DNA from 3 places in the Micromonospora sp. WMMD735 genome. Region 1 is predicted to be linked to each of the others. Evidence: riboswitches for the same ligand, from Rfam matches in the RefSeq annotation. Region 1 holds a riboswitch; each other region holds the start of a gene.
What was found. Region 1 has a riboswitch for cyclic di-AMP ahead of ACN268_RS31430 (C39 family peptidase). Riboswitches for the same ligand answer to the same signal wherever they lie in the genome.

Region 2: it holds a riboswitch for cyclic di-AMP, as region 1 does, so the genes downstream of both, ACN268_RS24790 (coiled-coil domain-containing protein) here and ACN268_RS31430 (C39 family peptidase) in region 1, are expected to answer to the same signal.
Region 3: it holds a riboswitch for cyclic di-AMP, as region 1 does, so the genes downstream of both, ACN268_RS14295 (coiled-coil domain-containing protein) here and ACN268_RS31430 (C39 family peptidase) in region 1, are expected to answer to the same signal.

What each region holds. Positions count from the first base shown of each region.
Region 1 is NZ_JBMHMJ010000002.1:7,244,135-7,253,454, forward strand. Features, by position in the region: gene ACN268_RS31405 (glycosyltransferase family 2 protein) at 1-838, opposite strand, end outside; gene ACN268_RS31410 (polysaccharide pyruvyl transferase family protein) at 928-2,253, opposite strand; gene ACN268_RS31415 (acyltransferase family protein) at 2,434-3,780, shown strand; gene ACN268_RS31420 (hypothetical protein) at 4,077-4,472, shown strand; gene ACN268_RS31425 (hypothetical protein) at 4,604-5,365, shown strand; cyclic di-AMP (ydaO/yuaA leader) riboswitch at 6,081-6,225, shown strand; gene ACN268_RS31430 (C39 family peptidase) at 6,497-7,345, shown strand; gene ACN268_RS31435 (CDP-glycerol glycerophosphotransferase family protein) at 7,479-9,170, opposite strand; gene ACN268_RS31440 (bifunctional cytidylyltransferase/SDR family oxidoreductase) at 9,194-9,320, opposite strand, start outside.
Region 2 is NZ_JBMHMJ010000002.1:5,665,793-5,675,112, reverse strand. Features, by position in the region: gene ACN268_RS24805 (DUF305 domain-containing protein) at 1-504, opposite strand, end outside; gene ACN268_RS24800 (hypothetical protein) at 567-1,040, opposite strand; gene ACN268_RS24795 (YibE/F family protein) at 1,270-2,613, shown strand; cyclic di-AMP (ydaO/yuaA leader) riboswitch at 2,780-2,911, shown strand; gene ACN268_RS24790 (coiled-coil domain-containing protein) at 2,915-3,940, shown strand; gene ACN268_RS24785 (carbonic anhydrase) at 4,083-4,775, opposite strand; gene ACN268_RS24780 (helix-turn-helix transcriptional regulator) at 5,034-5,360, shown strand; gene ACN268_RS24775 (lipocalin family protein) at 5,422-6,024, opposite strand; gene ACN268_RS24770 (hypothetical protein) at 6,264-6,635, shown strand; gene ACN268_RS24765 (hypothetical protein) at 6,855-7,652, shown strand; gene ACN268_RS24760 (DUF1232 domain-containing protein) at 7,782-8,132, shown strand; gene ACN268_RS24755 (TIGR03618 family F420-dependent PPOX class oxidoreductase) at 8,179-8,652, shown strand; gene ACN268_RS24750 (hemerythrin domain-containing protein) at 8,775-9,320, shown strand, end outside.
Region 3 is NZ_JBMHMJ010000002.1:3,390,593-3,399,912, forward strand. Features, by position in the region: gene ACN268_RS14280 (alpha/beta fold hydrolase) at 1-949, shown strand, start outside; gene ACN268_RS14285 (HelD family protein) at 1,117-3,234, shown strand; gene ACN268_RS14290 (cation diffusion facilitator family transporter) at 3,380-4,294, shown strand; cyclic di-AMP (ydaO/yuaA leader) riboswitch at 4,460-4,591, shown strand; gene ACN268_RS14295 (coiled-coil domain-containing protein) at 4,596-5,654, shown strand; gene ACN268_RS14300 (SRPBCC family protein) at 5,762-6,229, opposite strand; gene ACN268_RS14305 (STAS domain-containing protein) at 6,328-6,690, opposite strand; gene ACN268_RS14310 (hypothetical protein) at 7,046-7,189, shown strand; gene ACN268_RS14315 (hypothetical protein) at 7,347-7,745, shown strand; gene ACN268_RS14320 (cellulose binding domain-containing protein) at 7,967-9,320, opposite strand, start outside.

The sequences.
Region 1 (9,320 bases):
GCAACCGACCGTCGTTGCCGACCACCACCAGCATGTGGTTGACCATCAGGGTGAACAGCTCACCGCGCAGCCGCTCGTCCGGATACCGTCGGGCGACCCAGTCGAACAGCCTGTCGTACTGGTCGAAGGCGTCGAAGTGGCGACCGCTGCGGGTGGAGGTGATCGCACCCTGCCGGCCCTGCCGGTACAGGTAGCAGACCCGGTCCAGCACGGAGATCCGCTCCGCGCCGATCAGCAGCGGGTTGCTGAACGGGATGTCCTCGTACCAGCCGGGGTGGAAACGCAGCTCCAAGGCGTGCAGGTAGGCCCGGCGGACCACCTTGTTCCACGCGGTGTGCTGCACCCGCAGCAGCCCGGGACGGTCGGCGAGGCGGACCACCCCGGGGACACCGCGCAGCAGGTGACTGCTCGCGTCCACCTCACGACGGCCGTCGTCGCGTACCCGCAGGTGGTCGAGCATCAGCACGTCGGGGCGGTGCGCCCGGAGCCGGTCCAGCACCGCCGGGACCGTGCCCGGGGGCAGCCAGTCGTCGCTGTCGACGAACCAGACGTACGCGCCGGTCGCCACGTCCAGGCCGGCGTTGCGGGCCGGACCCAACCCGACGTTGCGGGTCAGGTGCACCACGCGGACGCCCGGATGCTCGGCCGCGTACGCACGCAGCAGCTCCCCGCACCGGTCCGGCGAGGCGTCGTCCACCGCCACGATCTCGACCGCGCCCGCCGCGTCGGCCGGCACGTCCGTGCGCACCGAGTCGAGGCACTGGTGCAGGTACGCCTCCACCCCGTGGACGGGGACGACGACGCTGAGCAGCGGGGTGGGCGCGGGCTGGTTGACCACCCCGCCACCCTGGTGCACGGGTATGGACGGCCACGGAACGTGACGTATCCGGTGGAGATGGAGCTGCTGAACAGCGGCCGAGCGGTGGGTTAACGACCCATGATCCGCCGCACCGGTGCGGGGACCGCGCGTCGCACCCGGGCCCGCAGCCGCTGCTCACGCAGTTCCCGCACCTCGTCGCCGAGCGCCGCGTTGCGGTCGCGCAGCCACTGGATGCGGGCCAGCAGTTCCTCGGGTGAACTGGCCGAGGCGGGCCGGACCGCCGGCGGGAACACCGTCTCGCGGACCTGCGCGTCGAAGCGGGCCGCGCTGTCGCCGTCGTCGAACGCGTTGCCCAGGTCGTGCCGGGCGAGGAAGGCGCGCATCACCTCGTAGCGGGCCCGGTGCCCGGTGTTCAGGCCGGTGTAGTCGGCCTCGGCGTAGAGCTGGGCGGCGTCGACGTCGGCCGGCACGTCAGGCATCAGCCGGTGCGGGATGTCGAAGTAACGGGCCAGTTCCAGGGTGCGCGAGTCGTGCGCGAACAGGTAGCCGGGCGTGCCGGCGACCAGCGCGGTGATGGTGCCGTGGATGCGGGTGCCGAAGGCGAAGTCGAAACCGGCGAGGTAGTCCATCCAGGTCCACGGGTCGAGGAACATCCGCACCTTGTCCTGCGTGAACAGCGGGTGCGAGGTGTGGACCGGGATGGCGCTGGTCTTGCCCCGGTCCTGCGGCGCGTCGCCGTAGAGCAGGGTGCCCAGCGTCTTGAGATCCTGCGGGAGGTAGCGCAGGTTCGGGTAGCGGGCCTGGTGCGAGGCGATGATCTTCGCCATCGACTTGACGTACGGGGAGACGGTCAGCGCCACCCGGGCGTCGGTACTCAGGGCCGGTGCGGACTTCTCCACCCGGAGCTGGTCGCCGTGCAGGAACATCGACGGGCAGCCGATCACGTCGACGGCGGAGAAGCCCAGCGTGTTCAGGTACTGCGCGGTGATCTCCCCGCGTACGCCGATGCTCGGCCCCCGCTCCAGCGCCGCCCGGACGAACCGGCTGACCACGTCGTCGATCGGACGCAGGTACTCCCGGTCGCCGTGCACGTCGGTCTGTACGCCCACCCCGAACACCACCACCGGGATCCGCAGCCGCTCGACCAGCTTCGTCATCAGCTCGATGCGGTGGGCGTAGCTGCGCCGGAACGCGTTGGCCAGCGGGATGACGTACACGTCGTACTGCTCGTTGATCCGGTCGGCGTCGCGCAGGTCGACCTTGAACTCGGTCGACGTGATCCGCGCGGTGGAGGTGCGTAGCAGCTTGTGGGCGGCGTGACTGAAGACCAGGTTGCCGTTGTTCTCCCCGATCCAGTTCCCCTCGTACGCCTCCTCCGGGCCGCGTACGTCGAACGGGTCCTTCTTCGCCCGCATCAGGATCCGCTGGTGCACCACTTCGCTCCGTTCCTCGTTGCCGGGAGCCTCCGACGGGCCGCCGACCTGACCCACGGGTGCGCCGACACCGACAGGTCCCGCGATGTTAGGGCAGTGGAGGGATTTCGTACACCTTCCGCACATCCGCACCACCCCGTTCCGTCGCCGGGGACGGGGCCTGCCGGTAGGGTGCCCCGGGTGACCAGCGTGCCCACCCCCGCGTCCCCGGCGCTGAACCGGCTCCCGTCGCTGACCGGGCTGCGGTGGATCGCCGCCATGCTGGTCTTCGGCTACCACGTCGGCACCATGCGGATCGTCGCCCAGCCCGACGCCAAGGCGGTGGTCGACTGGCTGTTCACCCTGGGCCTGTCCGGGGTGCAGTTCTTCTTCATCCTCAGTGGCTTCGTGCTGGTCTGGTCGGCCCGCGACGGCGACCGGCGGCGGGACTTCTGGCGTCGCCGGCTCGCCAAGATCTATCCCAACCACGTGCTGACCTGGGCGGCGGCGCTACTGGTGATGTGGTGGTTCGCCGACCCGGTGGTGCCGCGTGCCGCCCTGGAGAACCTCTTCCTCGTCCAGGCGTGGGACCCGACCCCCGGCTACTTCTACAGCATCAACAACGTGAGCTGGTCGCTGTCCTGCGAGCTGTTCTTCTACCTCTGCCTGCCGCTGGCGCTGCCGGCGATCCGGCGGGCCCGCTCCGGCGCGCTCTGGGCCGTGGTGGTGGCGGTGCCGCTGGTGATCCTGGCACTCTGGCCCGGCCAGCAACTGCTGCCCGAGGGCACCAACTGGTGGTTCACCCAGGTCTTCCCGCTGGTCCGCTCCACCGAGTTCTGGCTGGGTGTCGCCGCTGCCGAGCTGCTGCGCCGTGGTCACTGGCGGGGCCCGGGGCTGCCCCTGGCCAGCCTGCTGTTCGTGGCCGTCTGGGTGGCGGCGCACTGGGTCCCGGCCGAGATGTGGGCGGCGCTGCTGTCGGTGGCGTACATCCTGGTCATCCCGGCGGCGGCCCGCGCGGACGTGCAGGGCCGCTGGTCACCGTGGCGGCACCGCAGCCTGATCTGGCTCGGTGAGGTGTCGTTCGCCTTCTACCTGGTGCACGTGCTGGTGATGATGACCGTCCTGCGGCTCACCGGGCACTGGGGCGTCGGGCTGTCCGGCTGGTCGGGGCCGCTGGCCGTGCTCGGCTTCCTGGTGGCGAACCTGGCGCTGGCCGCCGCGCTGCACCGCTTCGTCGAGACGCCGATGATGCGCCGCCTCGCCCCCCGCCGCCGCAAGCCGGCCGCCACCTCCGCTCCCGTCACCTCCGCCGCCGATGACGGCGTTGCCGCCTCTGACACCCCGGCTGCTCCCGGCGTTGCCGCCTCTGACACCCCGGCTGCTCCTGGCGTTGCCGCCTCCGACACCCCTGCCGCCTCCGACACCCCGGCTGCTCCCGGCGCTGCCTCCGCTCGCGGCGACGGCGTCGTGCCGGGGCCGAGGGGGGCCGGTGACGGGCCGCGCGACGGCCGTCCCGTCGAGTACGCCGGGCCGCGCGACCCGCGCTGACCCGCCCACCCGGCCCGGTTCCCTCCGTTCCCGCCGCCGGCGAGGACGCGCCGCAGTCGGGACACCGCCCTGTTCCGGCACCGGGATGGCGGGATCGGACCACATCCTCCCGGTGCCCCCTGCTCCGGCCGGGCGTCGGCGTGGACGTGTTCCGTCGGCCGCGATGCGTCGCCCCATCATGGACACCAACCGGCTGTGCGGGCCCAGGCCCCGGGTGACCTGCTCCTCCGCCTGCTCGGCGCGGCGACACGCCCGGCGGTGCTGCGGGTCGGTGACCCCTTCGGTAGCGTGGTCACGTGTTCCCGGTCGCGCCCACCGGTCCCCTGTGGTGGGTCGCGCGCGGGATGTCCCGGCTGCTCGCCGGCCTCGCCGTCGCACTCGCGTTCGCCGCCGCCGGCCCCGCCCCGGTCGGCCCCGCACTGTTCGACCCGGTCCCGGGCGCCCTGTCGGCCGACGCGGCGCACTCCTTCCCCGCCGCCGTCGCCTTCGACACCCCGTTCGGCCGGGGCGACGGCGTCCGCTCCGACGGCCGGGCGACCGAGCGGGCCGACGTGCTGGCGACCGAGCGGGTCGACGCCGGCGTGACCGCCGCACCGGCCGGTCCGGCACGGGAGCTTCCGGCCGCCACCCTGGTGACACCTGGCGGTTGGGTGCCCGCCACCGCCGGGCCCCGGGCACCCCCGGCAGGCTGAACCCGCCCCAGCGGGGGCCGCCCGCCACCACCACGACCTCGTCCCCGTACCACCCCGGGCGGACGTTGCCCGCAACGGTCCCGCCCCGGTACGGCCCCGACCCGCCACATCCGCCCGCGAGGTGTCGACCCGTGAACACCGTGCTGTCCCAGTTCCTGATCGGGGTGCCGACCGCCACCGCGATCTGGTCCCTGCTGCTCGTCCTCGCGCTGACCGGCCTCGCCGTCCTGGTCGCCCGCCCCGAGCGGGACCAGGCGACCGAGGTGACCCCCGTCGCGCCGCCGCCGGACGCCCCGCCCCCGGTCGCCGACCTGCGGCGTTACGCCGAGGAGGTGGCCGTCGCCGCCGCCGGGGCCGCCCAGACCGCCCGCCGGCACCGGACCGCCTGGCTGGCCGCCCAGGACACCCTGGAACGGGCCTGGCAGGCGTACGACGAGGCCGAGACGGCCGCCCGCCGGTTCGTCGGCGCGGGGGCGCTGCCCAGCCCGCGTACCCCCCGGACACCCGCCGAGTACGCGGGCCGGGAGCGGTGGCTGCACCAGGAGGCGGTGGCGGCGCACTGGCGGGGCGAGTTGTCGGTGGAGCGGCTGCGGGACGTCTTCGCGCACCGCGACGGCTGGGACCCGCGCCGGCACCCCGTCGAGCACGAGGTGATGCTGGCCCGGGCGGTCCGGGAGGACCGGCGTGCGGCGTACCGGGCGGCGGCCTGGCGGGAGAGCGTCGCGTGGCGGGACGCCGAGCTGGCCGCCGAGGCCGCCCGTTCCCTGGCCGCCGAGGCGTACGCGGCGACGCAGCGGGTGCGGCCGGGCCGGGTCCCGCGGCCCCGTACCGCGACGTCGGCGGCGACCCGCCTCACGCAAGCCACCCGCTGGCACCCGGCCCGGGTCGGCTGACCGCCCCGGGACCACCGCTCCCGGACCGGACGAGGTCCGGTCCGGCCTGGCCCGGTCCGGCCTGGCCTGGCCTGGCCCGGTCCGGCCTGGCCTGGCCCGGTCCGGCCTGGCCTGGCCTGGCCTGGCCCGGCCCGGTCCGGCCTGGCCTGGCCTGGCCTGGCCCGGTCCGGCCTGGCCTGGCCTGGCCTGGCCCGGTCCGGCCTGGCCCGGTCCGGCCCGGTCCGGTCCGGCCCGGGGCGATCGACACAACGACGCGCAGATGGCGGTGTCCGTGCCGCGTTGACCCCACGACCTCGGCCCCGTTGCGGATGCCGTGCCCCCGCCCCTGCGGTCCCGTTGCGGGCGGTGGTCCTGCCCGGGGCCGCGCGGACCGGGGGACCGGGGGACCGGGGAGACCGGGGGACCGGGGGTCCCGGGGACCGAATTGTTATCCAGGCCGGTGTGGGTGCGGTCACGTCCCGGCGGAACCGGACACCCCGTCACACTCGGTCACATCGACTCCGATGATCATCGGAGGTTGCGGGTCGGCTGTCCGGTCACGGCCCTGTCGAGCCCCGACGGCCATTCGTCCCCGGCCCGCACCCCCGCTGCCCGACTGCCCCGCAAATCGGCCGACCCGGCGATGTTTACGCAGGTCACGGGGCTTGGCGGGAGGGAAGGGCGGCCAGTAGTGTCGCTGCGGTCCGGTGCGGTTTCCGATCGCAGGAGGCGACGCCGCGCCGACCCGCTCAATCGTGCACGGCACGAACCGGGGACCCACACGCACCACCTGGGGTGAATCTCCGGGCCACGGCCCGGGGTAGGGCGATCTTCCCGCCCGAATCCGTCAGCTAACCCGGTCGGCGGCAGCGGAAGGAGTTTCATCCTCGTGCAGCATGACCCCACCCCTCGGTGGTTCCTCCACCTCGGTGCCGGGGTGCCGCCGGACCGTCGCGCCTGACGCGCTGACCCGGCCGTCCACCCCGCCGCCCGACCCCGGTCGGGCGACCCGCCGATCCGTCCGGCTCCCGTCGGGCGGTCCCTGCCGAACGAGCGTCCGAACACCCGATCCGCGCGTGGCGTACCCGCCACGTGCCGGTCCGGCGTGCCCGGCCGCCTCGCCCCGTGGAGGAACACCCCGTGAAGCACCACATGAAGCGTCAGCTCCGCCGGCTGGGCGCCCAGCGCCCGTACCGGATGGTCGTCGGCTCGGCGGCGGTCCTCGTCCTGGTCGCCGGCGGCACCGCCCTGGCCGCCGGGGTCGACGACGCCCCGACCGACCAGCACGCCACCGCCGTTGCCGAGACCGCCCCCCGCCTCGACGACGTCGCCAGCCGCGCCCAGGCCCGGGTCGCCGTCCCCGCCCCGGCCGGCCCGTCGGCCACCCCCTCGACCAGCCCGTCGGCGAGCCCCACCCCGTCGCCGCGGGTCACCCGGGCCAAGGCCCGCGCCACCGCCGACCCGGACCTGACCCGCAGGGCGACCCCGAAGCCCCCGTCGTCGAAGGTCCTGCGCTACGACTACCAGGCCCAGATCACCTACTACTACTGCGGCCCGGCGGCGGTACGCAACGCGCTCAGCGCCGCCGGCATCGAGCGCGGCCAGGACGCCCTCGCCGCCCAGTTGGGCACCACCGAGATGGGCACCAACTCGGCCGAGGACACCACCCGGGTACTCAACGCCGTGGTCAAGGGGGACCCGTACCGGACCCGGATGTTCGCCGGGACCCCGAGTGACGCGCAGATCGAGCGGCTGCGGGCCGACGTGGTCGCGGCGGTCACCGACCGGCGGGCCGTGGTCGCGAACGTGGCCGGGGACGCCACCGACCTCGACGGCGGCTGGCACTCCTTCCCCGGCGGCCACTACGTCGCCGCCGTGGGCTACCGGGACAACGGCCGCACCGTGCGGGTCGCCGACTCGGCCGACCCGTCGCTGCCGGCCTACTGGGTCAGCGTGACCACCCTGGCGAACTGGATCGCCACCCGGGGCTACTCCGCCTGACCGACCCACCCCACCCGCCCCGGCCGCCCCGACCACGGGTGGCCGGGGCGGTGCTCGTCATAGGGCCGATACAGCGGTGTCAGCGGACTCGGATACCGCGACACCGCCCCGATAGGCGTCGGGCACCGCCGGCTCAGGCCCGGGGGGAGAGGACCGTGGCGGTCCGGGGCGTCGGCGGGGTCCAGCCCGGCTCCAACTCCCGGCGGGCGGCGTCGAGGAAACCGTCGGCGTACGCGTCGGCGGGGAAGTCGCCCAGGTAGCGGCGGCGGGTGTCCCACCGGGCCGCCGCCAGCGGGTCGGTGTCCAGCAGGCCGGTCAGCACCTCGTCGAGGTTGGCCATGTCCCGGCGCAGCACGTAACCGGAGCGGGCCAGCGGGAATCGGTCCAGGAACTCGTCGCCGTCGACGCCCAGGTCGGTCACCGCGTACGGCTTGCCCGAGTAGAGGTAGTCGGAGATGACCCCGGAGACGTCGGAGACCAGCGCGTCGGAGCGGTTGACGCAGTCGGTCAGGCTCAGCTCGCGGCTGGCCGCCGCACCCCACAGGTGCTGCCGGCCCGTACGGGTCCGGTCGGCGGCGAGCAGCTCGGTGAGCCGGGCCAGCTGCCGGGCCGAGGCCGGGTTCTGCCCGGTGTACGGGTGGGCCCGCAGGATCACCGTGGCCCCCCGGTCGAGCAGCCTGCGCAGCAGTGGCTCGGCCACCGGCAACGAGCAGTAGTTGGCGTCGGCGTGGTGGCCGGTCCAGGTGGGGGTGTAGAGCACGGTCGGGGCGGCCGACGGGCGGGCCTCCCCGCGTACCTCGATGGCCTCGACCTGGGGGCGGCCGACCACGACGAACTTCTCGGCGGGGATCTCCACGCCGGCCCGCGCGTACCGCTCGATCGCCGCCGGACCGGCCACGAAGATCTTGTCGAAGATGGCCGAGACCGGGTTGGCGCTGGGGGCCTTGTCGCTGTCGCCGTGGTGCAGTTGCACGTGGGTGAGCTGGGTGAACCGGATGCAGTGGCTGTTCTTCGCCCCGTGGTTGACGTAGAACGCCACCCGCAGGCTGGGCACCAGCGCCTCGTCCATCGCCTTGAGGGTGGGGCAGTAGACCACCGGGGCGCTCGTCGCGGCGGCGATCGTGGGCAGGAACTCCGGCTCCCGCAGCAGCACCAGGAACGGCCGGCCGAGCCGCTCCAGGTAGGGCAGCCACATGGTGACCTGGTACTCCGAGCCGGGCGGGGCGGAGAAGTAGAGCAGGAACTCCGGCTGGTGCGCGCGCAGCGCCCGGGTCACCGGGCCGCCCCCGCCGGACGGCCGGAACCGCCGCCGGGCCAGGTCCAGGCCGACCGCGCCGCAGCCGGCCGCGACCACCAGCACGACGGCCAACGCGACCACGGCGGGCAGCGCGAACGCGGCGGCCACCGCCACCACCGCGAGCAGCCCCAGCAGGATGCCGTCGAGGCGGGCGGCGACCAGCGGGGTCCACGCCCGCACCGGCAGGTTCGCCGCCCGGATCTCCAGGTTGCCGGCGTCGCGCAGCGGCCCCACCAGCAGCACCAGGCCCAGCAGCACCAGCGCGGTGAGCGCCAGCACCGGGTCGAACCCGTCGTCGAGCCGGCGGGCGTGGCCGACCATGATGCCGGCGGCCAGCAGCACCGTCTCGGCGACGATGTCGGCGTCGGGGCGGACCCGGCGTTCGTAGCCGGCGGCGGCCAGCGCGGCCACCGCCAGGGCCAGGCCCCAGCCGGTCGCGCCGGTGAGCGCCACCACCAGGAAGGCGAGGACGGCCAGGCCGGTGGTCAGGCACCGTGCGATCAGTTTCCTGACCAGGTCACCACGCATGTCGTACGTCTCCGGGGGTCGGGTCAGCCGGCGTCGACGCCGCTGGGCAGCCGGTCCTGCTCGGCCGCGGTCGGCTGGGCGGGCACCGGGGCCGCCTCGCCGGGGGCCCGCCGGACGTCGATCACCTGGCCGGTGAGGTCGGAGATCAGC
Region 2 (9,320 bases), 1.6 Mb from region 1:
CGCCCCCTCGTGGTGCGCGATCATCAGACCGAGGAAGAGACGGTCGAAGTCCCGACCGGTCGCCCCCTCCAGCCGGGCCAGGTCGGTGTCGGACATCATCCCCGGCATGCCGTGATCCATCCCGGGCAGGTGACCGCCGGCCGGACTGCCGGCCGGGACGGGTCGCCCCCAGGCGGTGAGCCAGCCGGTCAGGGTGGCGATCTCCGGGGCCTGGGCCGCCCGGATCCGTTCGGCCAACCGGGTGACCTCCGGATCGGCGGCCCGGCTCCCGGCCAGCTCCGACATCCGTACCGCCTGCTGGTGGTGCGGGATCATCATCTGGGCGAACATCACGTCGGCCGGGTCGACCCCGGCGGGGGCGGAGGCGGCCGGGGCGGCACCTGCGGCCGGGCGGCCGTGGCCGCCGTCGGTGGAATGGTCGCCGCCGCAGGCGGACAGGGCGACGACGGTGCTGAGCGCGACGCCGGCCAGGGTGGCACGGCACGCGCGACGACGAGTGGACACGGGCAGACCTTTCGGTACGACGGAGACGGACGCGGGACGCGGCGGAGCCACGTCGGGGCGTCCTATCTGCGCAGTACCGACACCGTGGCGAGGCGGAGCCCGAGCGGGCGGGGTGGCGGGGCGCGCGGCTCCCGGGGCCGCGACGGCGGACGGGACACCCCGGCCGGCCTGGACCGCACGCCGAAGAGCAGCACCAGCACCGTCACGGTGAGCGCGCCGAGCACCGCCAGGCAGACGCCCCACGCCGTCGAGGGGCCGTCGGGCGAACCGCCGGGCAACGCCGCCACGCACCCGTCGGCACATCCCCCGACGGCCGGCACCGGCTCGCGGAGGGACGACCGGTCGACCGGGGCGTCGTGCCCGGCGGTGGACCGGTGCGGGCCACCCGTCGCGGTGTCCTGGCTGGCGGGGTGACCCCCGGCGAGGTGCGTGTCGTGGCCGAGGGTGTGCATCGCGGCGAGCCCCAGCAGCGTGCCGACGAGCAGGAGCAGCCGCAGCCACCGCCCGGTCGTCGTCGCCGTACCCGCCCGCCGCACGGCTCCACGCTAGCCGTCCGGGCCGCCCGGCGGGCCGGTACGGGTGGGTCGGCGCGCGTCGGGCCCGACCCGCGTCGCCGCCACCCCTCGACCTACCGTGGGCAGGGCGAACCGGGCGGGCGGGCCGGGGTGGTGGCTACCATCGTCCGACGACGACCCGCCGCCCGTGGTGAACCGGATGGCCGGCTGACACGTATCCCGTCCCGGATCGTTGGGAGAACTCGCACGCATGGGCGCCGACCACACCCGTCCCGCTCCGTCCACCCCGCCGCGGGTGCGGCGGCTCCTCGTCATGACGGTGGTGCCGCTCATCGTGGTCACGGTGATCGCCACGCTGGTGCTCTGGCCCGGCGCGACCCCGAAGATCGACCAGGGCGAGCAGGTGCCCCGCCACCACGGCACGGTGACCCGGGTGGTGACCGAGCCGTGCCCGCCCGCGCCGCAGACCCCCGACGGCCCCTCCGGGGTGGCCGACGGGCCGTGCGGGACGGTGACCGTCGCCGTCGAGCAGGGGCCGGACGCGGGCCGTGAGGTGCAGACGCCGGTGCCGTCGGGGCCGGGAGCGCCGACGGTGGCGGTCGGCGACGAGGTGGTGCTCGTCGCGCTGGCCGACCCGAGCGATCCGTCGGCGAGCAGCTACCACATCGCCGAGCACCAGCGGGGCATGCCGCTGCTCTGGCTGGTCGCCCTGTTCGCGGCGGCGATCGTGGCATTCGGCCGGCTACGCGGGCTGGCCGCCCTGGCCGGTCTCGGGGCCAGCTTCGCCATCCTGTTGACCTTCGTGGTGCCGGGCATCTCCGCCGGGGGCGCGCCGCTGCCGATCGCGGTCACCGGCGCCGCGTTGATCATGTTCGTGGTGCTGTACCTGACCCACGGGATCACCGCGCAGACCTCGGTGGCGGTGCTGGGCACGTTGGGCAGCCTGGTGCTGACCGGCGTGCTGGGCACGCTGGCCACCGCCGCCACCCACCTGACCGGGTACGGCAGCGAGGAGGCCACCACGCTGTCGATGTACCAGCGTGACGTGGACCTGCACGGCCTGCTGCTGGCCGGGATCATCATCGGTTCGCTCGGTGTCCTGGACGACGTCACGGTCACCCAGGCAGCCACCGTCACCGAGCTGGCGCACGCCAACCCGGGGCTGTCGCGGTTGCAGCTCTACCGGGCGGCGACCCGGGTCGGCCGGGCGCACATCGCGTCCACGGTCAACACGATCGTGCTGGCGTACGCGGGCGCGTCGCTGCCGTTGCTGCTCCTGCTCACCGCCGACAGCCGCCCGGTGAGCCAGATCCTCACCAGCGAGTTCCTGGCCCAGGAGATCGTCCGCAGCGCGGTGGCGACCCTCGGCCTGGTGGCGGCGGTGCCGCTGACCACCGGGTTGGCCGCGCTGGTCGTGACCGCCGGGCGGGGACCGGCCGACGCCGGTACGGCCGGGCCGCCACCCACCCCACGTCCCACCCCCGACCGTGCCGAGGCGTTGGAGGCGTTGAGCGCGCCCCGGCACGGTGCACCGTCCACCCCGGCCCCCGCACGGTGGCCGGACCCGGAAAGGAGCACGGACACCGCATGGTGACACTGCGCTGCGTGACCGGAGGCGAGGTCGCGGCTGTCGGTCGCGTCACTGATTACCCCTCGCTATCGGGAAAATACTCATTTGGTCGGGTTGCGGGCGTAGATCCCCGGTACGACTCTCGGGTAACCTCGCTGCCGGTCACCGCCGAAGGCGCCCACCGGCGCCAGCGGTGCCACCGCCCAATCGCCGTACGGCGAGCCGGGGAACCGAGCACCTGGGGTGAATCCGCGCCAGCGGTAGGGGCCACTTCCGTCCCGAACCCGTCAGCTAACCCGGTCGGCGGTCGACGGAAGGGAAAACTGTGACGGCACCCCTACGCCGCTGGTTGACGCCGGCAGTGGCCGTACTCGCCGCCCTGGCGATCGTCGCCGGACCGGCCGCCGCCCCCGCGACGGCCGCGCCCAACGCGCCCACCCCCTCGGGGCACGAGGAGGACGACGAGCCGAAGCTCCTCACCGACGTCATCGAGGCCACCAACCGGGAGTATTCGGCGGCGAAGACCCGGCTGGAGAAGTCCAAGAAGCGCCAGCTCGAATACGCCATCGAGGTGGAGAAGGCGGAGCAGGAGCTGGCGGCGCTGGCCCCGCAGGTCACCGAGATCGCCGCCCAGTCGTACCGGACCGGTCGGGTCGGCGCGGTCGCCGCGCTGCTGGAGAGCGACGCGCCGGACGCCTTCGTCCGCCGGGCCGCCGCCCTGGACGAGCTGAACATGGTCAACGCCGGCAAGCTGGCCGAGGTCAACAAGGTCAAGACCCGGGCCGAGCAGGCCAAGCTCGCCGTCGACGCCGAGGTCCGGGAGCAGCAGAAGCAGACCAACCTGATGGCCAAGAAGAAGACCGAGGCCGACAAGGCGCTGGCCCTGGTCGGCGGCCGGGGCTTCACCGGCGGCCTGGTCGACGCGACGTCCCCGGTGGCCCGCGTCGCCCCCGGCCAGACCGCCGACGGCGATTGGCGTGGCGAGTCGTGCAGCGAGAACGACCCGACCACGTCCGGCTGCATCACCCCGCGCACGCTGCACATGTACAAGGAGGTCAAGCGGGCCGGGTTCAACCGGTTCGTCGGCTGCTACCGCCCCGGTGGGCCGTGGGAGCACCCCAAGGGCAGGGCGTGCGACTGGTCGTTGCAGAAGAGCGGGTTCAGCCCGTGGCACAACAACGACACCCGGATGTACGGCAACAACCTCGCCGCGTTCCTGATCCGCAACTCGGACCGGCTGGGCATCTACTACGTGATCTGGAACCGGCAGATCTGGTTCCCGGCCAACGGCTGGAGTTCGTACTCGGGACCGTCCGACCACACCGACCACGTCCACGTGTCACTGCTGTAGCGACCGTTTCGACACCACGGCGGCGATGGTGCGGTGTCCGGGTTCCTGGACGCCGCGCCACCGGCCCCGATGAGTTGTTCGGGCCACGCACGACGAAGGCCGCCCGGCTGAGCCGGGCGGCCTTCGTCGTGACCGGTGCGGGTCAGGAGGCGACGGGTGCCGACGCGGCACCGGCCGGCACGGCCGGTGCGGGCACCGCGGCGGCGGGCTCGGACAGCACGGCGGCGGGCTCGGGGGCCGGGGCGACCTGGTGGACCTCGCCGGCGGCGAGGCGGTAGGACATGCCGACCACCGCGCACCGACCGGCGGCCACCTCGGCGGCGATCACCGGCGAGTTGCCGAGCAGCACCTCGACGGTCTGCGCGATGTGGATGTCGACGATCCCGTCGATGTCGTGCACCCCCTGCTGGGCCGCGCGACGCAGGCTCGGCCCGACGGCGGCGACCACCGAGTAGAGGTGCCCCGGGGGCTGGGTGCCGGTGCGGGCCGTGTCCCGGGCCGCCTGCACCGCACCGCACGAGTCGTGCCCGAGGACCACCACCAGCGGGGTGCCGAGCACCGTGACCGCGTACTCGACGCTGCCGAGCACCTCGGGCCCGGCGGTGTGCCCGGCGGTCCGGACCACGAAGAGGTCGCCGAGACCCCGGTCGAAGATGATCTCGGCGGCGAGCCGGGAGTCGGAGCAGCCGACGATGACGGCGAAGGGATGCTGACCGTCGGCGACGGCGGCGCGGTGCCCGGCGTCCTGGTTGGGATGACGGGGCACACCGGCGACGAACCGCCGGTTGCCGGCCTGCAACTCGGCCAACGCCTGGGTCGGAGTGATCGGGGCCATTGCCTCACCTCGGTCCGGAATCGCACCTGGTCACGCCGGCCGGCGGCGACGACGGCCGTGTCCCCACGGTCACACGCAGCTAAAGGTACGTCAAGATTTCGTGATACACGTTTCAGGCGTCGGTCGGCGCGGTGTCGACGGCGTGTCGGAGCCGGGGCGCGCACCGGACCGGCGGGCGACCCCGCAGGCCCGACCCGGCCGACCGGGCGCGGCCCGTCGGGGCGGCCGACGACGGGTCTCCCAGGTACGGGCCATACCATGACCGGCATGGCGACAGGCGGCACGGGGAGCACCCGGAACTGGACGTTCCTCACCAACCACGGCCATGTGCTGCTCGCCATCGCCCGGAACCCCACCGCCCGCCTCCGCGACGTCGCCGACGAGGTCGGGGTGACCGAACGGGCCGCCCAGGCGATCGTCGCCGACCTGGAGGCCGGCGGCTACCTGCGGCGTACCCGGGTCGGCCGGCGCAACGAGTACACGCTCAACCCGAGCGGCCACTTCCGGCACCCCGCCGAGGCCGACCGCCAGGTCGGCGCCCTGCTCGCCCTGTTCAGCCCCGACCCGGCCGACGCCGGGTCCTGAGCCGCCGGGCCCGGACGCCGACGGCCCGCCCCGGCGGGGACGGGCCGTCGCGGGTGGAGGGTCAGCAGAAGCTGCCCGCTCCGCCGCCACCGTCCTGCCGGGTGGTGCGGAAGTCGCACAGGTCGTAGCCGTTGGCGGTGAGCACCGCCTTCGCCGCCGCCGTCTGCGCCCCGGTCAGCGCCGGCTCCCGGGAGAGGACGAAGCCGGTGCTGCGGTCCGGGTCGCCGACGACCGCCCACCGGTAGCCGGAATCGAGCCCGATCACCACGTAGTTCGGCCCACCCAGGTAGATCCACCTACCGCCGAGCTTGAGGAAGGACACGGTCAACGCCGAGTCGGCCGGCGGGTTCTCACTGCGGGCCCGCCCGGTGACCGCGCTGGTGGTGCCCACGATGGTGCGGCAGGCGTTGCGGACCCCGATGGTGCCGTCGGGCTGGACGTCGTACCGCGCCGTCACGTTCTTGTAGCACTGGATCTCGAAGATCGCCGGGATGGCGGCGATCTGGTACCAGTCACCCGCGTAGCGCTCGACGTCGACGTCGGCCACCGGGGTGAGCGGTCCGGTGTCGACGGCGGTCGGCGCGGCCTGCGCGGGTGCGGCGGTGGCCAGCACCGCCGCGGCGGCGACCGCGACAGCCGCGACGGCCTGACGGCGTACTCCCATGGTGTCTCCTCCGGTCTGTCGGTCCGGCGCGACGGAGCGTCACGCCGTCGGCGGAATTGCCCGGACCCACCGGCCGGAAACTGTAGGCATTCTCATTCCTGTCAATGCATCCGGACGCAGGCCAACGGCCGTATCCCTGGTGGGCACAGTCCGTCCACACGGCACACCGTGGCCCGACTCACTCCTCCGGTCGGGTCACCGCCGCTGCGCGGACGGCCGGTCGGGGATAGGTTGGACGGGTGATCCGCGTAGCCCCCACCCCGCCGGTCTGGGTGTCGAGGCTGCGCGACCTGACCCGGCTGGCGGTCACCGCGCTGGTGCTCGCCGCCGGCCTCGGCGGGTTCCTCGCCGTCACCGGCGGCCCGGCCGCCGTCGCCGCCCGACCGTCCGTGGTGACCTCGCGGGTGGCGACGCTGCCCGCCGACGCCCGACCGACCGACGACCGGGCCGACGCCCGGCCCGGTGACGAACGGCCCGACGACGGGTCGCTGCGCCCCCAGCCGCCGACGCCCGCCGCCGAGGCCGCCACCCGGCCCGTCGCGCCGGCCGCCGGGGCGACGCCGGACCCGGTCCGGGACGCCACCGGCCGACGCGGCCCGCCCCGGAGCTGAGCCGCGCGGCACCTGCGCCGCCCGTCCCGGCCACGACCGGGCCCCTGCCGACCGCAGCCCCGGGATGCCCGGCCGGCCCGACCGCGATCCGGACAGGTCCGGTCCGGCAGATCCGGTCGACCGAACCGGTCCGCCCGTCGCAGGACGCGCCGCACAGCTCCCCCGCCCGCTGCCGGGCCCCCGTCCGTCCACATCGTTGTCCACCGTGAGGTGTTGGTGATGCAGACCGTCTTCTCCGCCGTCCTGCCCGATGTCCCCGCCGCCGCCGCGATCTGGCTGATCCTGCTCGCCCTCGCCGCCGTCGCCGTCGCGGCCCTGGTGGTCCGGCCCGGCCGGCTCCGGCTGGCGGTGGCCGGCCGGTTCCGCGACGCCGCCCTGCCCGACGACCCGGAACGGGCCGAGCAGGACCGGGAGCACACCCGGTACGCCGAGGAGGTCGCCGTGGCGGCCGACCGGGCCGGCACCACGGCGAGCCGGTTGCGGGCCGAGTGGCTCGCCACCCAGGACGAGGTCGAGTCGGCCTGGACCGCCCTGGAGGCGGCCGAGGCGCACCTGCGCCGGCTCGCCGCCGCCGCGGTCATGCCCCTGCCGCACACCGGTCAGACCCCCGCCGAGTACGCCGACCGGGAACGCTGGCTGCACCGGGCCGCCGAGGCGGCGCACCGGCGCGGTGAGCTGTCGGACGCGCAGCTCGCCGACGCCCTCGCCCACCGGGCCGGCTGGGACCCGCGCCGGCACCCGGTGGAGCAGGAACTCGTGCTGCGCCGCGCGACCCGGGACCACCTGGCGGCCCGGCACCGGGCAGCGGTCGCCCGGGAGCAGGCGGCCTGGCGGGCCGCCGACCTGGCCGGCGCGGCGGCCCGCAGCCTGCGCGACGAGGCGTTCGCCGCGCGGGAGCGCCGCCCGGAGCGGGCCGAGTCGGTGCTGCCGATGCCGGAGGCCCCCCGCTCGGCGGCGGACACCACCCGGGAGAACCCGGTCGTGGCGCGCGGCCGGGCCGCCGTCCCCGCCTACTGACCCACCTCCACGACCTGGCCCGCTTCACGACGGCGACGCCGCCGACGCCGGACGCGCACAGCCGGTGACGGCGGCGCGTCGCCTACCGGACAGCGGCGCGGTGGGCGGCGCTGGACTAGCGTTGCGGGCATGTCCCGGGAGATGTGGGCGCTCGTCGTCGTCGGCGCGATCCTGGCGCTGGCGACACTGGTCGGCGCGGTCCTGCTGGCGGTGCGGGTGGTGCGCACCCGACGGCTGCTCGGCGCCCTCGGGGTGAGCGGCAAGGTGGCGTTCTACGGTGCGCTGATCTACACGATCTGCCCGGTCGACCTGCTGCCCGACCCGATCTACCTGGACGACATGGGCGTGCTGGCCGGGGCGTTGATCTACCTGACCCGGCTGGCCCACCGCCGCCGGGCCGCCGGCCGCAGCCTGCCCGGTCAACCCGGCCGCACGGGTGTCCCGCCCGGCCCGGGCCAGTCCCGCCAGATCGTGTCATGATCGGGGCCGAGCCGGGGCCACGCCGGCCCTGGGACGGGGGACGGACATGGCCGGCAGGCATCGGTTGGACCCGTACGACGAGCGGGTCCTCACGTTCTGCCGTGAGCGGCACCTGGCCACGCTGACCACCCTGCGGCCCGACGGCACGCCGCACGTCGTACCGGTCGGGCTGACCTACGATCCGGCGGCCGGGCTGGCCCGGGTGATCACGTCCGCCGGTTCGGCGAAGGCCCGGTACGTCGCCGCCGCCGGTGCGGCGGGGGTCCCCGTGGCGGCGTGCCACCTCGACGGCCGCTGGTGGCTGACCGTCGAGGGCCGGGCGGTGCTGCGGACCGACGCCGCAGCGGTGGCCGAGGCCGAACGCCGGTACGCCGAGCGCTACCGCCCGCCGCGCCCGAACCCGGAGCGGGTGGTCATCGAGATCGGCGTGACCCGGCTGCTCGGCTCCCTCCCGCCGCTGACGTCCGAACAGGACCGACCCGGCGCGACGGACCGACCGGCGCGGCGGACGGGTCGCTGACCGTCGCCAGCGGGCGGGGCCGACAGGTGGTGGCTCATCGACGGTGATGGGTTCGGAGGGCCGGCGGTGGGTACAGGCCCCGCCAGGAGCCGATCCGTCCGCAACCGGTAAGGGGCACCGAGATGAGCGACCCACAGGCCACCACGGCTCAGGACGTGGTGGACGTCCTGACCGCCGACCACCACGAGATCGAGGCGATCTTCGTGGAGCTGGAGAACCCGCAGGGCACCGCCGAGCACCGCCGCCGGCTGGCCGACGTGCTGATCGCCGAACTGGTCCGGCACGCGGTCGCCGAGGAGATGTACGTCTACCCGACCGCCCGCCGGGCCCTGCCCGACGGCGACCAGCTCGCCGAACACGAGATCGCCGAACACGCCGCCGCCGAGCGGACGCTGAAGGAACTGGAGCCGTTGGACCCGTCCGACGCCCGCTTCGAGCCGCTGATCAGCCACCTGGCGAAGACCATCAGGCACCACGTACGAGAGGAGGAGTCGGAGCTGTTCCCCCGACTGCGGGCCGCGGTCGCCCACGAGGAGCTGGTGGAGCTGGCCGACCGGGTGGTGACGGCGAAGGGGCACCTGCCGACCCGCCCGCATCCCGGCGCACCGGACCACCCACCGGCGAACCGGCTGCTCAACCCCGGTACCGGGCTGATCGACCGAATCAGG
Region 3 (9,320 bases), 3.9 Mb from region 1:
GACCGGGCCGGTCGAGGCCGAGGTGACCGTGGTCCTGCTGCACGGCTGGACGCTCGACGGTCGGGCCTGGCACCGGCAGCTCGCCGACCTGCGCAGCCGCTTCGGCGACCGGGTCCGGGTGGTCACCTACGACGCCCGGGGGCACGGCCGGTCCAGCTGCATGGCGCTGCGCACGGCGACCCTGGCCCAGCTCGGCGACGACCTCGCGGCGGTGCTGGACGAGGTCGCCCCGGCCGGGCCGGTGCTGCTCGTCGGGCACTCGATGGGCGGGATGAGCGTGATGGAGTACGCCCACCGGCACCCGTCCCACTTCGCCGCCCGTACGGCCGGGCTGGTTTTCGTCTCCACCACCGCCGAAGGCCACACCCACACGGTGTACGGCCTGTCGCCGCGGATCGCCCGGCTGATCCGGCTCGCCGAGACCACCGGGGCCGGGGTACTGGCCCGGTGCGGCTCCTGGCGGCCACCCCGTCCGCTGCTGCGCGCCCTGGCCCCGAGCATCAGGTGGATGCTCTTCGGCGACCGCTGCTCCGGCGCCGACATCCGGCTGGTCACCTCGGCGGTGGCCCGCGCCTCGCTGCGGTCGATCGGGGGTTTCCGCGCCTCGATCGGCGCCCAGCACCGGCTGGCGACGCTCGCCGCGTTGGCGCACCTGCCGGCGGCGGCGCTGGTCGGGGACCGGGACCGGCTGACCCCGCCGCCGTGTGCGGAATCGATCGCGGCGGCGCTGCCGGCCACCGAGCTGACCGTCTGCCCCGGTGCCGGGCACATGCTGATGATGGAGCGTCCGGACGAGGTGAACGCCGCCGTCGCCGGGGTGCTCGACCGGGTGCTGTCCGCCGCCGGGGCTACGCCACCGGGGCCCCGTCGTCCCGTCGACGCCCCGTCCGGCCGGGCGGGCGCCGACGTCCCGGGCGACCCCGCGTCCGCCGGGCGGACGACGCGCTGAGCCGATCCGCCGTCGCCCCGCGCCGCCGCGCCCCGGGCGGGCCGCGCGGTGGTGGTGGAGGTCGCGGTACGGGTATCGGCCCGCCGGTGGGTGGGCGGCTGCCCGTACCCTCATTCCGCCTGGCGTGCACCCGCGTCCGGCGTCGCCGTCGCACAGGAGCCGGTACGTTGACCGACCAGACCACCCTGGAGCAGGAGATCGCCGCCGAGCAACGGCATCTCGACCGGGTGTACGCCCGGCTCGCCGAACTGCGCCGCTCGGCCGCCCGCGCCGAGCGGGACGGCTACCGGCTGGCCGGGGTCGGTACCTTCGGCGCGCTGGTGGAGCGCGACGCGATGGTCTTCCACGCCGCCCAGCGCCGGCACCTGCTCGACGCCGAACACGAGGGGCTGGTCTTCGGCCGGCTCGACCTGCGCGACCGTCAGGTGCTGCACGTCGGCCGGCTCGGCGTGCGGGGCGAGGACGCCGAGACGCTGGTGGTCGACTGGCGGGCCCCGGCCGCCGCCGCCTTCTACCGGGCCACCCCGGCGGAGCCGCTGGGGGTGGTGCGGCGGCGCACGATCAGCTCGTCGGACGAGAAGGTCACCCGGATCGAGGACGACCTGCTCGACCCGGAGGCCGCCCCGCCGGACATGCCGGTGGTGGGTGACGGGGCGCTGCTGGCGACCCTGTCCCGGGCGACCGGCCGGGGGATGCGGGACATCATCGCCACCATCCAGCGGGAGCAGGACGAGGCGATCCGCTCCCCCGCTTCGGGGGTCACCATCGTCTCCGGCGGGCCGGGCACCGGGAAGACGGCGGTGGCCCTGCACCGGGCGGCGTACCTGCTCTACGCCGACCGCAGCCGGTACGCCGGCGGCGGCATCCTGGTGGTCGGCCCGTCGGCGGTCTTCGTGGAGTACATCGCCTCGGTGCTGCCGTCGCTGGGCGAGGAGACCGCCACCCTGCACTCGCTGGGTTCGCTGTTCCCCGGCCTGTCGGCGACCCGCACGGACGGGCCCGAGGTGGCGGCGGTGAAGGGTTCGCTGCGGATGCGTCGGGTGCTGGAGCGGGCGGCCCGGGACGCGGTGCCGGACGGCCCGCAGGAGTTGCGGCTGCTCTACCGGGGTGCGTTGCTGCGCCTGGAGCGGCGCGAGCTGGACGGCATCCGGGACCGGGCGCTGCACCGGGGGGCCCGCCGCAACGAGGTCCGCCGGGTCGGCTTCGACGGGGTGCTCGCCGCGTTGTACGCACAGGCCCGGCGGTCGGCCGTCGCCGGCCTGCCCGAGCAGCCCGCCTTCGAGGACGAGATCATCGAGCGGCCGGAGTTCCGGGAGTTCCTCAAGGCGTGGTGGCCCCGGCTGCATCCCCGGCACGTGCTGGGCTGGTTGGCCCGGCCGGAGCGGCTGCGCCGGTACGCGGCCGGCGTCCTGTCCCGGGCGGAGGTCGGGTTGCTGGCGCAGGCGTACCGGTCGCTGGACACCGAGGGGCTGACGGTGGCCGACATCGCCCTCCTCGACGAGCTGGACGCGCTGCTGGGTCAGCCGGTCCGCCCAAAGAAGGCCCGGCGGGACCCGTTCCAGCTCGCCGGCGGCGTCCGGGAGCTGAGCACCTTCGGGGAGCGGCAGCGGGCCGCGCGGGCGGCGGCCCGGGAGCGGCCCGAGGACTACCGGGACTACGCGCACGTGGTGGTCGACGAGTCGCAGGACGTCTCGCCGATGCAGTGGCGGATGATCGGCCGGCGCGGTCGGCTCGCCTCCTGGACGGTGGTGGGTGATCCGGCGCAGACCGCCTGGACGGGTGACCAGGCGGAGCTGGACCGGGCCCGGGACCAGGCGCTGGGCCGACGGCGGCGGCACCGGTTCACGCTGTCCACCAACTACCGCAACTCGGCGGAGATCTTCGCGGTGGCGGCGGCGGAGATCCGCCGGCTCTATCCGGACCTGGAGTTGCCGAGCGCGGTGCGCTCCACCGGGGTGGACCCGGTGGCGCTGCACGTGCCGGCGGCGGAGCTGGCCCGGACGACTGCCGATGCGGTGGACGCGTTGCTGGCCGAGGTGGCGGGGACGGTCGGCGTGATCACCCCGGTGCCCCGCCGGGACGAGGTCGCCGGCTGGTTGGGCGACCGGGGCGGGGCGCGCCTGCAGGTGGTGACCAGCCTCCAGGCCAAGGGCATGGAGTACGACGGGGTGGTACTGGTCTGCCCCGGCGAGATCCGGGCCGATCCGGGCTCCGGGGTACGGACGCTCTACGTGGCGTTGTCCCGGGCGACCCAGCGCCTCACCACCGTCGAACCGACCGGCTGACCGACCGGCACCCCGGCCCACCCGGCCGGACGTCCGACCGTCACTTGCACACATAGCGATGTGAGCATAGATTGGAGCGGGTCCGCGACGGCGACGGTGGTCCGCGACGGCGACGGTGGTCCCGACGGCGACGGAAGGTGTGGACGTGGGCGCAGGTCATGACCACAGCGCGACGGTGAGCAACGCCGCGCACCGGCACCGGGGCCGGCTCTGGGCGGCGTTCGGGCTGCTCGCCGTGCTCATGGTGGTCGAGGCGGTGGCCGCCTTCGGCACCGGTTCGCTGGCCCTGCTCTCCGACGCGGGGCACATGTTCACCGACGTGCTCGGCATCGGGATGGCGCTGGCCGCGATCACCGCCACCCGGCGGGCCGCCCGGGACCCGCAGCGCACCTTCGGCCTCTACCGGCTGGAGGTGCTCGCAGCCCTGGCCAACGCCGTCCTGCTCAGCGGGGTGGCGGTCTACGTGCTGATCGAGGCGGTCCGTCGGTTCGGCGAGCCACCCGAGGTGCTGGCCGGCCCGATGCTGGTGGTGGCGGTGCTCGGCCTGCTCGCCAACATCGTCGCGTTCGGCCTGCTGCGGGAGGGTGCCAAGGAGAGCATCAACCTGCGCGGGGCGTACCTGGAGGTGCTCGGTGACCTGCTCGGCTCGGTCGGAGTGATCGTGGCGGCGCTGCTGATCGCCGGCACCGGCTGGTGGTGGGCCGACCCGCTGGTCGCCGTGGCGATCGGCGTGTTCATCCTGCCCCGCACCTGGCGGCTCGGCCGGGCGGCGGTGCGCATCCTGGTCCAGGCCGCTCCGGAGCACCTGCCGGTGACCGCCGTGCACGACCGGCTGACCGCCGTGCCCGGGGTCGCCGAGGTGCACGACCTGCACGTCTGGACGCTCACCTCCGGCATGGACGTCGCCTCGGCCCACCTCACCCTGGCCGGTGACGCCGAGGTCGGCACGGTGCTGGCGGCCGCCCGGGGCGCCCTGCGGGAGGATTTCCACATCGAGCACGCCACCCTCCAGGTCGAGCCCGGAGCGAGCCCCGGCGCGTGCGGCCCCGCCCACTGGTGACCCCACCCTGGGCCGGACAGTCAGCCCCGCCGGGTACTCCCGCACAGAGATCACGGAAATTTGCGTCGTTTGAACCATTTGAGAGTATTCACTCTCGTACCCTCAGTCACGAGGTAGGCAGGCGTCACACGCGTACCGGTAGGCTCGGCCCCGGTCTCCGCCAGGCAGAGGCCGCCGCCTAATCGCCCGCCCGGGCGAACCGGGGAACCACGTTCCTGGGGTGCATCCGCGCAAGCGGTAGGGATCTTCCGTCCCGAACCCGTCAGCTAACCCGGTCGGCGGCTGACGGAAGGACATCCGCATGCACGTACGCACCACCACACGGCTGCTGGCCGCAGTCGTCACGGCCCTGGCCCTGGGCGTGTCGGCCGCGCCGTTCACCCCGGCCGCCGCCGCGCCCACCACCCGGCTCGCCGCCCCCGGCGACGACGACGAGGGCGGCACCCCGGCGCTGCGCGACCAGCTCGACGCGGCCAGCAAGGGCTGGCTGGAGGCCAAGGCCGCCCTGGAGCGCTCCACCAAGCGCCAGCAGGAACTCGACGCGCAGCTCAAGACCATCGAGGGGCAACTGGTCACGCAGACCGCCAAGGTCGGCGAGATCGCCGGAGCGGCCTACCGCACCGGCCGGCTCGGGCCGATGTCCGCCCTGCTCAACAGCAACACCCCGAGCGGTTTCCTGGACCGCGCGGCGGCGCTGGAGACGGTCGCCACCCGGGAGGACCAGGAACTGCGCACGATGATCGAGACCCGGGACCAGGCCACCCGGACCCGGGCGGCGGTCACCCGGGAGATCACCGAACAGCGCAAGCAGGTCGCCACCATGGGCAAGCGCAAGGAGCAGGCCGAGCGGGCGTTGGCGGTGGCCGCCGCCGACAAGCCGACCTCCACCTCCCGCGACTCCGGCAGCTCCGACGGCACGTCCACCAGCAACGCCAAGGGGGCGCCCCGCAACTCCGACGGCTCCTGGCCGTCCGAGTCGTGCAGCGTCAACGACCCGACGCCGGCCAACGGCTGTATCACCCCGCGCACGCTCAACGCCCTCAACCAGGCCAAGGCCGCCGGTTTCACCAGGTACGTCTCCTGCTACCGGCCCAGCGGCTCCGGCGAGCACCCCAAGGGCCGGGCGTGCGACTTCGCCGCCCAGAAGGGCGGCTTCGGCGGGGTGGCCAGTGGCGGCGACCGGACGTACGGCAACAACCTCGCCGCGTACTTCATCCGCAACGCCGACCGGCTCGGTGTGCTCTACGTGATCTGGTTCAAGCGGATCTGGCTGCCGAGCAGCGGGTGGAAGGCGTACAGCGGGGGCAACGGGGACCCGTCCAGCGACCACACCAACCACGTACACCTGTCGATGATCTGAGCCGACCCGGTGGTCCGTCCGACGCGGGCGGACCACCGGACCACGGCCCGGCCGCAACAGGCGGGTCGGGTGCCGACCGGGCCGGGCGGCCCAGGTGCCGGCGGTGGTCAGCCGGCGGGTGGCGGGTCGCCGGCCCGGCCGTCCAGGACCGCGCCGAGTCGGCTGGCCAACCCCAGGTGGGCGGCGCGGGCCTGCCGGAAGGCGTAGCCGAACAGCGGGGCCGGCGCGGCGAGGGTGATCTCCACGTCGATCCGCAGCAGGTCACCCTCCATCCGCAACCGCGTGTGGTTACGCACGGTGGTGCCGGGCTGCTGGCGGGCCACCGTCACGATCTCGTCGTCACCGGCCAGCAGCACGTCGGCCTGGTAGGTGACGGGGAACCGCAGCGGGCCCAGCTCCAGCCGGTCGGTGATCGCGTAGCTGGCCAGGGCACCCGGCCGGGCGGGCAGCCGGCGCACCCGGACGATCAGGGGATGCAACTCCTCCTGCCGGGACAGGTCGCTCAGCAGCGCCATCGCGTCGGCCGGTGAGCAGTGCGCCTGCACCGTGTAGCTGAAGCTCTCCCGCCGGACCACCGGGCCTCCTGACCGTCGTCGGTCGCACGATCGTGCCGTACCGGAGACGGACTGGCAACGTCCCTGGTCAGTGGCGTCGACACCGACAGGTGGCCCGGTCAGGCGCCGGGCAGGACCTCCGGGGTGGCGGCACCGGCGAAGTACGGCTCCGGGGCGCCGAAGAGCCCGAGCAGGCCGGTGACCCAGAGCTGTCGGTGCACGAACCGGCTCGGCTCGGTGACGATCAGTTTGACGCCGCTGACCTCGGCGGTCTGGAAGCCGGCGACCATGGCGCTGATCCCGACGGAGTCGATGAAGGTGACGAGTCGCATGTTCAGCTCGATCCGCGCGGGCCGGCCCTTGGCCAGCACCTCGGCGATCGCCTCACGTACCTCGTAGGCGGTGTCGACGTCGATCTCACCACGGGGGGCGATTTCGATGACACCGGCCGGCAGGACCGACTTCACGATCGACAGGCTCACGCGAGCACCTCCACTCGCCCGTCCCCGGGCGCCTCATCAGTACGCGGGCCGCGACCGAGAGTATTCCTCCGATGGCCTCGGTCGCCACCCCTCGGGATGAGCAATTCGCGGATCCGGACGGACCGGACCGTCCCTCTCCGCACCGTTGCTGGTCCTGTTCACCTCAGACGAACGGCACAGCTCGGCCGTTCCAACCGTCCCAGAGTAGCCGCCCCGGTCCACCGACACCCGGATGCGGTACGCCGGGCGAGCCCCGCCGGCTCCCCTTCGCGGCCCGCCGGCTCCCCCGGTGCAGGTTGTGCCGGGTGCCTACCGTGGGCGAGAGATGGGTCACCACGATCGAGGAGACGGATCGATGCTCAGGAGACTGCTCGGCCTGGCCGGGGTCGGCGCGCTACTCGCTCTCGTCCTGGCCTGCGGCTTCGGCGGCGGGGACGACGACGATGACGACGACGGGGACGATTTCGCCCGCGCCACCTCCGTGGTCTCGGTGCGCTGAGCGGCGAGGGTCACCGGGGCGTACCGGGTTTGCGACCCGGGCGGGCGGGGCACTGCTCGGACACCGGCCGGGTGACCGGCCGGGGCGAGGACCGTCCCGCGGCACGGAGACGACATCCGAACTGGCCGCAGACTTCGGCATTCGAGGAGGTAACACGATGATCGGCAGCAACCTTCTGGAGCGCCGCAGCAAGCCCGAGCGGATCGCCGACCAGGCCTGGCACCACCTGCTCTCGGCGGTGGACTCGGCCGGGGACAGCGTCCGGGACGCCGCCCGGTCGGTCCGGGACTCGGGGCTGGCCGACGCCGGCGACCTGGTCGGCTCGACCGCCGACGAGGCCCGTCGGCGGGCGACGCTCGCCTTCGACGCGCTCGCCGGCCGGCGGCCGGCCCTGCCCTGGACCCTGCTGATCGGCGCGGCGCTGGTCGGCGCGGCGATCGGCTGGGCCGCCGGCACCGCCGCGCGGGCCGCCGGCAGCCGGGGTGACCGGGCCGTCGACGACATCGAGTTCGTCGACGTGGACCGGCCGAACTCCCCCGTCGGGCTGGACGACTGACCGCTCCACGGCACGCGCAGGCCCCGGTCACGCTCCTCGGCGTCGACCGGGGCCTGCGCCGTCTTCGATCCACCCCCGTTGGGGCGATGTTGCGATAAAGACTCCAGGTTGATGCCGCAACGTCGCCACCACCGAGTCGATCACTCTCAGCCCGGACGTGCCGCCGGCTCCGCTCCCCGATCGGGGAGCGGAGCCGGCGAGTGTCGGATAGTTGATAGTTGTCAGCGGCTGGTGCAGGTCACCGCCGGGACGGCGTTGGTGCCGGTGACGTTGGCGGTGAAGCCGATGCTGGTGCTCGCGCCACCCCCGAGCGCACCGTTCCACCCGGCGTCGCGCACCGAGACGTTCGCCCCGGTCTGGGTGAAGGTGCCACCCCAGAGCGAGTTGACCGTCTGACCGTTGGCGAACGTCCAGTTCACCGTCCAGCCGGAGATCCCGTTGACGCCGGTGTTACGCACGGTCACCTCACCCTGGAAGCCACCCGGCCACGACCCGGTCACCTTGTACGTCGCCGCGCACCCACCGGTGGGCGGCGGAGTCGTCGGCGGCGGCGTGGTCGGCGGCGGGGTGGTGGGGGGCGGGGTGGTCGGCGGAGGCGTCGTGGGGGGCGGGGTGGTCGGCGGCGGCGTGGTCGGGCCGGGGGTGGTCGGCGTCGGGGTGGGAGTGCCGCCGAGCCGGTCGGCGACCAGGATGCCCCGGCCGTTGGTGCCCAGGTAGACCCGGCCGTAGACCCGGGGGTCACCGGTCAGCGCCTCGCCCGCGTTGCCGTACTGGTGCTGGTCGTCGTTGATCCGCACCCAGGCCGCGCCGGAGTTGTCGGAGCGGTAGACGCCGCTCTTGCCGTCGACGGTGCCGAAGGTGAACACCGCCGGGTACGTCTGCCCGGGGGCGGCCTTGCCGAAGCCGACGTTCACCGCCGCCGACACCCCGGCCAGCTTGGTGAAGCTGGCCCCGGAGTCGGTGGAGCGCCACAGCCCGCCCTCACCGGCCAGCCAGATGTCGCCCTCCTTGCCGGGGACCGCCTTGAACTTGACGTTCCCGGTGGCCGGCAGGCCGGTGGCGGCGGAGGCGGTGAAGCTGGCCCCACCGTTGGTGCTGACGTAGAACTTGCCGGCGCTGAAGCCGTAGAACTTGTTCTTGTTGACCCGGTCGGACTCGACCACGGCGTTGGCCGGGATGCCGGTGGCGGCGGTCCACGAGTTGCCGAAGCCGACCGAACGGATCACCTGCTGCCCGGCGTCACCGGGAGCCCAGACGAACTGGCTGCCGTCGGCGGCGGCGGCGACCGTGCCGCCGTTGTTGACCCCGCCCGGCTCGCTGCCCTGGAACCAGTTCGCCCCGCCGTCGGTGGAGAACGCGATGTGGCTGTCGTTGGGGCGGTCGGCGTCGGTGAAGTTGCCGGCCCGGACCATCGTCGCCGGGTTCGCCTCGGCGTAGTCGAGGCTCGTGGTGGTGGTGAAGACCGGCTGGGTGAACAGCATCGGCGGCACCGCGTCGAGGTCGGTGTGCCGGAACCCGCCGATGTCACCGAGCCCGCTGATCAGCGGCGCCCCGGTGGGCGGGCTGATCAGGTCC